3 regions of the Oxobacter pfennigii genome follow, and region 2 is predicted to be linked to each of the others. Evidence: a T-box and tRNA genes for the amino acid it is inferred to sense, from the RefSeq annotation. Region 2 holds a T-box; the other regions hold tRNA genes.

Region 1 (4,350 bases), on a different contig from region 2:
TTTCCTCCTCCCGGAAACCCGCCTTTACTCATATCAAAACCTCCTGCACATTATTATTAATCTTAACCCATATTATTTTACCATTAATTTATATTATTCTTCAACTTCTACCATATCTTCTCCAAATATGCTTATTGCCTTTTGTACTATATCATCTTCCTGTTTGTCTGCTGCTATCTCATCGTTAATAATGCATTTTATATACAACTTACATCCGCAGGCATTAGCAATATATTCTTCGGCTATTTTCCGATTATCTGATTCTTCCAGACCCCTTTTATGAAATTCATAGTTCTTTTCATAAGATATAGTAAGAATATTGTTTGTTACACCGGCAGGTTTTCCTTCCAGCATAAAGGCGTATAACCTTTTATGGCCTCCATTGCTAATAGCTCTTAATATATCTTTCCACTTCTTTTCTATGTCCTGCAGAGATACCGCAGGTAAATTTTCTATAGTTTCAACTTTTACCGCTTCAGTTTTCCTAACAGGTTCTTTTATTACCGTTTTTTCAGATTCTATCTTTCTGATTTCCTTTGTATCCTGTGATTGAGCTATTGTGGCATTGCCCTTCAATGCACTCTCAAGTCTTTCTATCCTTTCAAGCAAGGCATCCACATCAGTATCTAATTCTTTCCTGCACATTCGAAGAACTGCCATTTCAAGAATTATTCTTGGCTGTGCCGTCCATTTTGCATCGGCTTCAGCAGCTGATAATATATTTATATTCCTAAGCAGGCTTTCTGTTGAAAACTTTTTTGACTGTATTTTAAATTCTCCAAAAAACTCATCTGATACATTTAATATATCCGATGCATTATCTCCTATTTTGCATATCATCAAATTTCTGAAATGCATGATAAAATCCTTAATAAATTGATATACATCCTTACCGTTTATAATCAATTCATCAATGAGGGATATACATGAAACAGTATCTTCCGCCGCTATGGAATCAGCAAGTTTTATCAGATACTCGTCTGTTGATATTCCTAACATGGATACTACATCCTGATATTTTATATCCTTTCCGGACATGGATATGCACTGGTCAAATATACTGAGGGAATCTCTCAATGCCCCGTCAGAACTTCTTGCTATAAGCGACAATGTTTTATTTTCAACGCTTATATTGTTGTCATCAGCTATAATTCTAAGCCTCGTTATGATGTCATCTGTGCGTATCCTTTTGAAATCAAAGCGCTGGCACCTTGATACTATAGTTGCCGGAACCTTTTCAAATGAAGTGGTGGCAAGTATGAATACCGCATATGAAGGGGGTTCCTCCAAGGTCTTTAAGAGAGTATTAAAAGCTTCGGTTGTAAGCATGTGAACTTCGTCCACGATGTACACCTTATATTTTGCCTTGTAAGGCGGCATCTTAACATTATCTACAAGATCCCTTGCATCATCAACTCTTCTGTTTGAAGCTGCATCCATTTCTATTACATCAAGGAGATTTCCTGCATCAACTCCAAGGCATATTTCACATTTACCGCAAGGCTCCCCATCTTTAGGGTCAAGACAATTTATAGCTTTGGCAAATACTTTGGAAGTGGTGGTTTTGCCTGTACCTCTGGTTCCGCAGAAAAGATATGCATGCGAAATTCGCCCTTGCTGTATCTGATTCTTAAGGGTTCTTGTAATATGATCCTGTCCCATGATTTCCTTAAAGGTTTTAGGCCGCCACTCTCTGTATAATGCTATGTAAGACATAAATTCACCTCTTTTTTGCCATATCTATATTATACATAATTGCAAACTCAACTCAAACATAATCTCTGAAATAATTAAAAAACCATAGAATATTCTATGGTTTAAAATTATAGGCCGCACACCTAACTTCGATAATAACCTTACAAGCGTTACCCATATAGTTAGCTCGGACCAGGCTACCCTGCGGCACACGAAAGGGCTTGCTTACCGTTGCTTCCTTCCGGACCTGGCGGGGTTCACAAGTTTCCGTTGCGCAGGACCCAGTCGTCGTCACCACTTACACAGGCCTGACCTTACAAGGTTACACCTCAGCCTAGGACTTCACCCCTGCTATTGCGGGTTGCAGGTTACAGGGCACCGCAAACTCCCCAGCTAGTACGGCCAGAACGTACATAGTTATTATGCTAAAAAAAGCAGATCTTATACTATGGCGGAGAGAGCGGGATTCGAACCCGCGGTAGAGTTGCCCCTACACACGCTTTCCAGGCGTGCTCCTTCAACCACTCAGACATCTCTCCATGAGTAAGGTCTACTTTTTAAAGCTTTATATTCGATTTTAACTCTCTCGACTTTTCCTATTATAAATAAATAACAACCCACTGTCAATATGATATTAAGGTTACAGCATTATACTTTTCACCTTGGTTTTCCGCATTCCGCTTATCATAAATATCATCAAACCTATTGCGGATACTAAATCGCCGATACTAACTACATAAGATCTAAATATTCTAAAAGGAATTACATCTCCCAAAAACCACAGTCTTGTGCTTTTATTTACCAGTGTGTAAAGTCCCTCGGAGGAGACACTGCCCTTTATACCTGCTGCATCAATTGCAGCCTGACTTACCGGCATCAGGCCTCCGTTCGCAAATATAGCGACAGCGTTTAGCATAAAACCAATCCCCATAATCAAGATCCATTTATTTTTCCTATTCATATAAATGAACATAAATATAAGCATATATTCCACTATATATAGTAAAAGTGTAATAATGCCCGGACTTATAATACCTTTCCTGACAGGTATGAAAATCATAATTTCGATTCCAAAGGATAAAAAAGCAATATAGCTTCCTTTTATATTTTCTACATTGACTCTTTTAATGCTCCCTTTAAGGATATATCCAATTATTATAGACAACAGCAAGGCTTCTATAAACATAGTTCAACCTCATGCAATGTTATTTTTCTTCTTAAGTATTTTAAAATATATATCAACAACATCAGGGTGAAATTGTGTCCCTTTATTATTTACAATCTCAGCAATTATCTCTTCAAGATTCATGCCTTTTCTATAAGGCCTGTCAGATTCCATAGCGTCTATACTATCTGCCAGCTGAATTATAAATACATCTATAGGAAGCTCACTTCCGTTCTTACCCGATGGATAACCTTTGCCATCATATCTTTCATGGTGATGTCTGACTAGCATGGGTATATCACCGATATCTTTAATATCTTTTACAATCTTATATCCTATCTCAGGATGGGATTTAATTATATCATATTCATCCGGAGTAAGCTTGCCTGGTTTATTTAATATGCTGTCATCTATGCCTATTTTACCTACATCGTGAATATACGATGCTATTATCAGCTGTTCTATCCTGCTTTCACTGTACTTCATCTCTTTTGCAATCATCTCAACTATATCCGCTACTCTTCTGGCATGGCCTTCGGTATATTTATCCCTGGCTTCGACCGCATGCATCAAAACCTGTACAGTCTGCATGTACTTGGATTTTGCTTCTATGTAAAGCACATAAATGTAACGCATCAGCATCACCAAAACCATTATTACAAAAGCGCCTACGAAATTATATTGTTCATATAAATATTTCAGTACCGCACCTAAAGGTGCCATTGCTATAATATTCAATATTCCAAATTTAATATTGCTTACATATACTTCAATAAAGCTGTTTCTTGATATTATAAATATGAGTGTGGAAATAATGGCAGTATTTACAACAAGAAAAGCAATAACAAAAGCGGCGTATTTTATAACCGACATTGCTTGTATACTGAACAATCCAGTATTTATAGTATCATACATTAGCCAACCGCAGAATGCAGAAATTGCCATTTCCGAAAAATTAAAAAGGGTTTTATAGACAGGAGTATTTAATATATGTACTAATACCCCGTCCCTTTTCTGAACTCTAAGTGCTGTTCCTATACTTACGATAATCATCGTCCAGAATGGACCGAAAAGCAAAAAGGCTGCTGAAGTTATAGCAAATCCGGGACTAACACCTAAATGCTTCAATGATATCATGCCGGATTCAGTTAATACCGATAAAAGGATAAAAAGTATTATTTCTGTGATGGAAGGCTGTCTTCCGGTATAAAAAAACTTGTGAGATGTAAATGCAAAATAATAACATGACGCTGCTAAAACATATATAAAAATCAAAAATACAGCTAGTTTTTTATCCTTCATTCTATTTCCTCCAAAAAAAATGGCCGAATATATTGTTTTATATTACTTATGCCCAGGTAAAATGTGAACCACCAGCTAATAAAAGAGCCAGAATAGCCATTATAACCGGTAAAAGTTTTTTCACGTGAATTCCCCCCCATCAGAGTGAATTCACAGGGCTTCGCTATAACCTGTGATGTTTTACTCCG
Region 2 (4,350 bases):
GTGGGCTGTGGAAGGACAGGACAAAACAATTTTAAAGGTGGAGCTGAATAAGCCCATAAAGCCTCAATCCACCATGGAAATTAGGATAGATTTCGGGGAAAAGCTGCCGCTGTCCCGGACGGATTTTGGAGCCTATAACGGGATCGCTTCTTTTGAAAACTGGTATCCCGTATTATGTGTATATGATAATGAAGGATGGCACACAGAACCCAGCTGCAAAATGGGAGAGGCAAATTTCAGCGAGGTTTCGGATTATTATGTGGATATAGACCTGCCTGAGAATGAGCTTGTTGCGTCCACAGGCGATATAAAAAAAGAAAAAGCTCTTGATAATAACAGAAAGATCATATCAATAGAGGCAAAGAATGTACGGGATTTTACCTGGGTAAGTAGCAGCAAATTTCAAATGGCAGAACTTGAGCATAATGGCATAGAAATAAGATCCTTCTTTTTAAATGAAGACAGGGAAAGAGGGATTAAAGTTCTTGATTATGCATCAAAAGCCATGGATTTCTTCTCTGAGAGCTTTGGAGAATATCCCTATAAAAGCTTTGATATTGTAGAAACTCCCCTTTACGGCGGAGCCATGGAATACCCTCTTTTAACGGCGGTAGGGGAACAGTATTATAAATATCTTGAGGAAAAAAATCTGGAAGCTGCAGTAGCCCACGAAATAGCACATCAATGGTGGTATGTAATAGTGGGGAATAACGAATATGTGGATCCTTGGCTGGACGAAGCTCTTGCTACATATTCCGAGGCTATGTATTTTGAAAAATACTACGGGGAAGCTGCTTTCAAAGAGAAAATAAATACCCGGGTGGGAATGGCCAGGTTTAACAGGGTTCCCATGGATTCCATGGATAAATTTAAAACAGGAAGCGAATACAACATCGTAGTATATATACAAGGGGCTTACATACTGGATGAATTCAGGAACAAAGTTGGGAATGAAATGTTTTTGGAAATATTGAAAAGCTATTTTGAAACTTATAAATTTAAAAATGCCAATACTGATGATTTTATAACCATAGCCACTGATATATGCGGCAATGAGGCAGCAACCTTTTTAAAAAACAGATTATCCGGAAAAAACTAAAAGAAGCAGAAAGTCTGCTTCTTTTGACTTATTATTTGCACAAACATAGGTTCTCGGAACCCGCCAGCAATCTTTGATTGCTAATCTGGATATGGGTTCTTATATGTCCTGGGCTTTAAGAATTTTAAGCTGCTCTTCCGTTAGGCTGTCCAAAAACTGCGCCTTTTTAGTAAGATCCATCCTTGTGATAACTTTTTTTTCAATAAGTAACTCAATAATGCTAACAATTGCAAGAGTGTTTTTATAGTCGGTATCTTTAAGGTCGGCTAACTGACCCGCAAAATCAATATTATTCATAATTTCTCCTCCCAAATAATTCCTACTTAAATAATTGTCAAAACTCATTTTATTTATTCAGTGAAGTATAGTAAAATAATATGAAGCTGGGAGAATAAAAATAACAAAATATAGGAAAGATATCAAACAGGTAAAATATTGTTGAATTTTCTTGAAATTATGATATAATAATTTCAAAATGGCAAAGCCATTTGAAATCATTTGACATGAAAGCTGCAAGCAGGTTTCATGAAATAATTAATTCCAATATATTAAAAATATATAAACCTATGACGGGAAATAGTAGTTATGTATTTATATAAAGAGAGCCGGCGGGCGGTGAAAGCCGGTTATATAGCATAGTGAATCCATCCCGGAGGGATTGCGACCAATTAAGCAATATCGTCAGTGCACGTTACAGCACATAAAGAGGATGGCTATCAATAGTGTAAATATTATTAATAGCTTATCAATTAGGGTGGCAACACGGAAATATTAGCCTTTCGTCCCTTGATAAGGGGATGAAGGGCTTTTTTATTTTAGGATAATTATAATATATTTTATTCATATTATTATCAGGAGGTAATGTAAATGCTGGATTTAAAGAGGATAAGAAGCAATCCCAGTGAAGTAAAGGAATTAATGAAAATAAGGGGGGAGTCCTTCGACTTATCCCTTATAGATAGAGTTGTGGAACTGGACGAAAGCAGGAGAAAAATCCTTACTGAAGTTGAAGCACTTAAAAACAAGAGAAACGCCATAACCCAGGAGGTAGCAAAATTAAAGAAGCAGCAGCAGAATGCCGATGACTTACTGGCTGAATCAAAAGCCTTGGGCGAAAAAATCAAGGAATTTGATGACCAGATATCAGGCATAGATACAGAAATTGAAACTATAATGCTTACCATTCCAAACATACCAAACCCAACGGTTCCTCAGGGAGATACGGATGATGACAACGTTGAAATAAGAAAATGGGGCACACCCAGAGACTTTGGCTTTGAAGCAAAGGCCCATTGGGAAATAGGAACCGGGCTTAACATACTTGATTTTGAAATGGCAGGAAAGGTTACAGGCTCAAGATTTACCTTCTACAAAGGATTAGGAGCGCGTCTGGAGAGAGCATGTATAAATTTCATGCTGGATTTGCATACTACAAAGCATGGATATGAAGAAATATTCCCGCCTTTTATGGTGCACAGAAGGAGCATGGTAGGAACCGGCCAGCTCCCTAAATTTGAAGAGGATGCCTTCAAAGTTACCAATACAGATTACTTTTTAATTCCTACAGCAGAAGTGCCGGTAACCAACATGTACAGGGACGATGTTCTGGATGCCGATAAACTGACCATAAAACACGTTGCCTACACTGCCTGTTTCAGGGCGGAAGCCGGTTCTGCCGGAAGGGACACAAGGGGCCTTATAAGACAGCATCAGTTTAACAAGGTAGAGCTTGTTAAATTTGCCAAGCCGGAGGATTCCTATGAAGAGCTTGAAAAATTAACCCGCGATGCGGAAGAAGTACTGCAGCTTCTTGGCATACCTTACAGGGTGGTTAAAATATGCAGCGGTGATTTAGGCTTTACCGCAGCCATGAAGTATGACCTTGAGGTATGGATGCCCAGCTACGGAAGATATGTTGAAATATCATCCTGCAGCAATTTCGAGGATTTCCAGGCAAGAAGGGCTAATATAAAATACAAACCATCACCAAAGGATAAGCCTCAGTTCATTCATACACTAAACGGTTCCGGTGTGGCAGTAGGAAGAACCGTAGCCGCCATCTTAGAAAACTTCCAGGAAGCCGACGGCAGCGTAAAAATCCCCGAAGCCCTTAAGAATTACATGGGCGGCGTTGAAAAAATAGTGAAATAAAACCAGTAGCTTTATGGCATGTTTTGTGTTGACACAGTAAATTTTGATTGTTATAATATAAAATGTGCCGTTGGAGAGGTGGTCGAGTTGGTTTAAGGCACCGGTCTTGAAAACCGGCGTAGGGGTGACCCTACCGTGGGTTCGAATCCCACCCTCTCCGCCATTAATAATTTTTTGTAAACTTAAGCCAATGGAGAAGTACCCAAGTAGGCTGAAGGGGACGGTTTGCTAAACCGTTAGTAGGGGCAACTCTAGCGCGAGTTCGAATCTCGCCTTCTCCGCCAGAAAAGACATGGCTTTCCGCTAAGGGAAGCTGTGTTTTTCTTTATATTGGCAGGCATGTTATCTTAAATACAAAAGCATTATATCCTGCAGGGATACAGGCGCTTAACGAAAGTGCAACTAATGGTTGCGGAATTTTCAAGTCATGTTGATAGTATGCAACCGGAAGCTTTGTTATGATTTCCTTGCGATATCGTCAAAATGCTATTTGATGAATAGGAGGAATTCAAAATGATTTTGGCAGACAAAATTTTATCGTTGCGTAAAAACAACGGATGGTCTCAGGAAGAACTGGCAGAAAAAATGAACGTATCAAGACAGTCTATATCTAAATGGGAAAGCGCCGCCGCAATACCGGATATCAATCGCATACTGGAACTGGCGAAGCTTTTCGGTGTAACGACGGACTACCTGTTAAAAGATGATCTTGAAACGACTGTGTATTCCGATACAGATGAGACAGAAAATTATATACGCGTTTCATTACAGGAAATGAACGATTTTTTAAGGAATAAGGCTATCCATGGAAGGCAGGTTGCATTGGGCGTTATGTTATGTATTCTTTCCCCGGTTTTGTTGATTTTGCTGTCCACAGTATCGGAGGTGGGTGTTGCCGTAACCGAAAGAGCCGCATCCGGTATTGGCATTGTAACGTTATTATTGATGGTCTCAGGAGCCGTTGCCATATTTATTATCAGCAGTGCAAAAATGAAACGCTTTGAATACCTGCAAAATAGTAATTTTGAGCTTGAATATGGTTTATTGGGCATTGTAAAGGAAAAGCGGGCGGCATTTGAGACAACATATGTTCGGAACAT
Region 3 (4,350 bases), on a different contig from region 2:
GAAATATCCTCTAAAATTTCTCTGCCCTCTTCATAGCCTAAAGAAACATTTTCAAATTCAATGTCGCCTTCCATTTGAGGTTTAAGCCCATTTTCCTTCATATCCTCAAGGGGCGCATCAAGTATTTCTTTTATCCTTCCCAATGATACCAATGCTTTTCCCGCGTCGGTAAGTATCCTTCCTAAATGCCTGATAGGCCAAAGTAGCTTCCCTTCATAAGATGTGAATACCACTAAAGTTCCCAGAGTGATTGCTCCCGTAACTGTCCTGTATACGCCGTATATAAGCACGATGCCCGTCTGAGACATAATAACAAAATCAGACATTGCTAAGTAAACTGCCAGAAGCATGGATAATTTAAAGGATTTATCCCTGTATTCCCTGTTCTTTTCATCGTATTTATCAACCTCATATTTCTGCCTTCCGAAAGCCTTTACAACCCGGACCGCCGTTAAATTTTCCTGAAGAGTCGTCGACAGCCTTCCTTCGGCTTCGTCGGCATCCTGAAAGAGGCGGCTTACCTTATTGAAAAACACAACGGCAAATATGAATATGAAAGGCATGGTAGCCGTAGATACAAGAGTCATATTAATGTTTAAAGATATCATAACCGTAAGCGCCGAGGCTATCATAAATATAATGTTTCCCATCTCTACCATCTGAACTGCAAGAAACCTTCTTATAGTCTCGATGTCTGAGGTACAGCGCTGTATCAAATCCCCCGTCTCCGCCTTTACGTGATAATCGTAAGGAAGGCTTTGTATATGGGAGTACACAACATCCCTCATATTTCTTGCAGCGGCTTCCGAGGCTTCAGCAGACAACTTTCCTTTTAAATAAAGAAAAATACCGTTCAATGCCGTAACAGCCACAAGAATAAGTGCAGGCACCCATAAATTATTCATGAGCACTTCCCTGCCCCCCAATTTATTTATAAACCACATTAAAAATTCCGGAACTTCCTCAGGCTTATTCTGTATTATGTAGTCAATTGCCACCTTCACGATCAAAGGCGTAGCAAGAGACAATACTGCAGAAATACCCATGCTTAATATGGCTCCAAAGTATTGGAGCCTGTTCCCCCTCATAATCGCCCACATGAGCCGTAATTTTGCTGCCAAAAATATCACTTCCCCATTATTCATTGCTTTTGCCCGACAAAAAAACCATAGAAAAAGTCACATACCCATGGCTATTCTACGGCAATTTGAAATTTCATATACACATCTATGTAAATATAAAAAGCCACAGGTACGCACTCCCTGTGGCTCTGTTTTACTTTTAGGCAATAAAAAACAAAATAATTAAAAGCCAGATACCGGTCGTGCGATGAAATTTTCTAATTTAACTATTACGCTGTCCTCTCTGAATTTCATGTTTACGACCCCCTCTCAATTAATCTGCTACCTTTTTAGTATAATACTTAAATTTGGAAAAGGCAACGGATTTTATACAAGTTTTGTCTTTTTCAGCGGGGCGGCAGCAGGAAAGCCTAAAATCGCACCCAATACTATTTGCACAGTTTTCATACATTTTTTATAAGGCCTTAAAATTTACAGATATTATAGCGGCTTTTTTTAAATATGCAATATTTATTTTAGATTGTGGGTAAAATTCTAACATTTACACCTTTTAAAATTATCAAAATAGTTATATAATAAATATCTAGCTTAATGACAAATTACTATGGAGGGTTACTCAAGTGGCTCAAGAGGACGGTTTGCTAAACCGTTAGCAGTCGTAAGGCTGGCGCAGGTTCAAATCCTGTACCCTCCGCCATTAGTATGAAAGAGACTTAAGTAATACAGACAATCGCTATGGCAACATAGAGGAAAGTCCACACTGCCGCAGGCTGAGATGCCTGCGCCAATAGGATTGAGCCTCTCGCAAGGGAGGGCGGGGCAACCCGACGGCGGAGAAAATGCACTCACTGAGGCATGAGTATCCTGAAAGTGCAACAGAGACGAGCTTTTCCGGCGACGGAGAAGGTGGAACGTTTGTAAACCCCTCAATGCAGAAACCCAAATTAAGGTAGGGGAACCCCCTCAAGGGAATAAAACTAGCGGGGGACCAGAAATGGTAGACAGATGATTGTCCGCGACAGAAAGTGGCTTACCGTATTGCTTAATATCTTTATATGCACTAAAATTAAGTGCGCCAAAATAAAAAATCGCCGGGTAACCCGGCGATTTTTTATTTTGGCGCTATCTGCTGTTATGATTTTTGCGCTGCTCTTTGCTTTAATTCCTCCTGTATTTCAGCCATCTTGTTTTTATCCAGGCTGTAAATAGTCATAAATATAATGGCAATAACAGCAATTACACTTGGAACTGCCGATATCAAAACCCTTAATCCCTGCACTACTTCAGGCGTAACCTCATTTGCCTTAAATCCTATGGTTGCCAGGCCGAAAGCTGCCACCGAGCCGCCTATTGCCACGCCGGCCTTTATTGGTATGAGCAGTAAGGACATATTGAGGGCTTTTACGCTTTTTCCTGTCTTCCATTCACTATAATCGGCAGTATCTGAGTAAAATGCGGCGGACGGGGCATTGGATATAGCCATGCCGAACTGTGCCAATCCTACAAGCGCGATAAATACCGCCGCATTGCTGCCGGCAAATAAATAAACAGAAATCATCCCTATGGCCCAGACTACTATTCCCATTCTGTATACAGTTCTTTTATCATATTTATTGGTTAAAAACCTTGACGTTGTGGCTCCCACAAGCATACAGCCTGCTGTAATAGGCGCATACACCGCAAAGAGCAGTAGATTTCCTACGACATATTTAAAATAATACATACCCAAACCCATGAGGACGTTTGTTGCGGTCAATCTGAAAATATCCGCAATCACTAATAAAAGCAGCGGTTTGTTTGTGGCTACGGCTATAACCATATCTTTTAGCGTGGCAGGCTTTCTTCCCGGCATGGGTTTATCATAATCCTTTGCAAGATAGGCAATGTAATATAATCCGGATATGATTACCGCTCCGAATACCAGCACGGTTAAAAAATATCCCTTAGTCTGATCACCGCCGCCCAGGAATAAGACCAGCGGCAATACTATAGCACCCCTTACCAGCTGTCCTATGGCGGCACCCTGGCCTCTGCTTGCGGAAAGGGCTGCTCTTTCGGTCTGGTCCGAGGTAAATACCGGAAGCATTGTAAGGCGGGAAGTGGTTGTAAAGTTGACAAAAACATAGCCCATTATATATGCAATTGTGAGATAGGCAGCCTTTACAGGCAGGCTTACATTAAAATCGGTAAACATGAGCAGGTTAAAAATTATAATTAAGGGCGGGGCTACAAAAAGCCATGAGCGGTATTTACCCCATGGCATATTGCTTTTTTCAACCAGCGCTCCTATAAGAGGTACGTCAACTGTGTCAACAACTCTTCCGATAAGCAGGATTGTTGCCGCGACAGCCGGCAATACCATTGCAACATCGGTCAAAAAGAAAGGAAAATACTGAGTTCCCATTGTTGTCGCAAAACCCATGGCAAATTCCTGATATCCGTATGCGATATAAACTCTTTTTGGCAGCTTAGACATTCTTAAACCTCCTATATATATTTAAGAACAAAGATTGATTATAAAGTTAAACATCATATCTTCATATTTTTGAATTTTAGGTCCTATTATATTTAAGGGCCTTCCATCAAGCTCCGGATGGCTTTCTCTATATTTTTCCCATACTGTAAAGTACTTTGAATTTATGCTTTTATCTATTTCATTGATTATCTCGCTGCGCCTTTTTAGCTTTAAAGCTTCATGGGGGTCCTTGTTATCGCCTTTATAATAGTCATCATATCTTCCGTTTATATATACATACTCAAGTACGGCTTTTAAGTTTTCGGATATGCTGCCGTGCATATCCATGGCGCCCTTGTCAAAGCCGAACATATAATTTCCGCCGGGTGCAAGTATATCAATCAATTCCTTGGCTTTGTCTATGCATTGTTCTTTCGTGGCCGAGTGAAGCATTACAAGAGGATAAAAACCGCTTAATATATGCTTTTTGCCCAGCTTCTCCTTAACGATTTTGGGATCACCGTATTCAAAACGGAGGATGGTATGGGGAGGCAGCTCATAGAAATAATCCAGAAACCTCATAAAGTCATGCTCTACAAAGAGGTTTACATTTATGCCCATTTCGGTTATTGCTTCCACCTGTTTTTTCAATGTGGGCCAATAGAACTTTTCAAAATCCTTTTCTCTCATAAAGGGGCCCATATGGAGGGGTATGCCTACCTGGCCGAAGGTTGAAGGGCCCAATGGCTTTCCTTTTTTAATAAGGATGGGTGTTATAGCTTCACATGCTTCTATAACCTTTTGGGGGATTCT

Evidence for each region. A T-box is a leader RNA that pairs with one kind of tRNA and senses whether it is charged. The one in region 2 lies ahead of serS (serine--tRNA ligase), so its partner is inferred to be a tRNA-Ser.
Region 1: it has a tRNA-Ser gene. The T-box ahead of serS (serine--tRNA ligase) is inferred to sense a tRNA for this amino acid. The anticodon was not compared.
Region 3: it has a tRNA-Ser gene. The T-box ahead of serS (serine--tRNA ligase) is inferred to sense a tRNA for this amino acid. The anticodon was not compared.

The regions. Positions count from the first base shown of each region.
Region 1 covers NZ_LKET01000021.1:401,001-405,350, reverse strand. The annotation lists gene OXPF_RS05060 (YbaB/EbfC family nucleoid-associated protein) at 1-32, opposite strand, end outside; gene dnaX (DNA polymerase III subunit gamma/tau) at 94-1,716, opposite strand; RNA gene ffs (signal recognition particle sRNA large type) at 1,831-2,097, opposite strand; tRNA gene OXPF_RS05050 (tRNA-Ser) at 2,145-2,234, opposite strand; gene OXPF_RS05045 (DUF5317 domain-containing protein) at 2,336-2,881, opposite strand; gene OXPF_RS05040 (HD-GYP domain-containing protein) at 2,891-4,162, opposite strand.
Region 2 covers NZ_LKET01000045.1:16,466-20,815, forward strand. The annotation lists gene OXPF_RS16920 (M1 family metallopeptidase) at 1-1,099, shown strand, start outside; gene OXPF_RS16925 (hypothetical protein) at 1,199-1,396, opposite strand; T-box leader at 1,657-1,889, shown strand; gene serS (serine--tRNA ligase) at 1,967-3,250, shown strand; tRNA gene OXPF_RS16935 (tRNA-Ser) at 3,323-3,413, shown strand; tRNA gene OXPF_RS16940 (tRNA-Ser) at 3,443-3,534, shown strand; gene OXPF_RS16945 (helix-turn-helix domain-containing protein) at 3,764-4,350, shown strand, end outside.
Region 3 covers NZ_LKET01000027.1:15,078-19,427, forward strand. The annotation lists gene OXPF_RS06170 (ABC transporter ATP-binding protein) at 1-1,121, opposite strand, end outside; tRNA gene OXPF_RS06175 (tRNA-Ser) at 1,689-1,779, shown strand; RNA gene rnpB (RNase P RNA component class B) at 1,801-2,120, shown strand; gene OXPF_RS06180 (MFS transporter) at 2,215-3,558, opposite strand; gene OXPF_RS06185 (uroporphyrinogen decarboxylase family protein) at 3,580-4,350, opposite strand, start outside.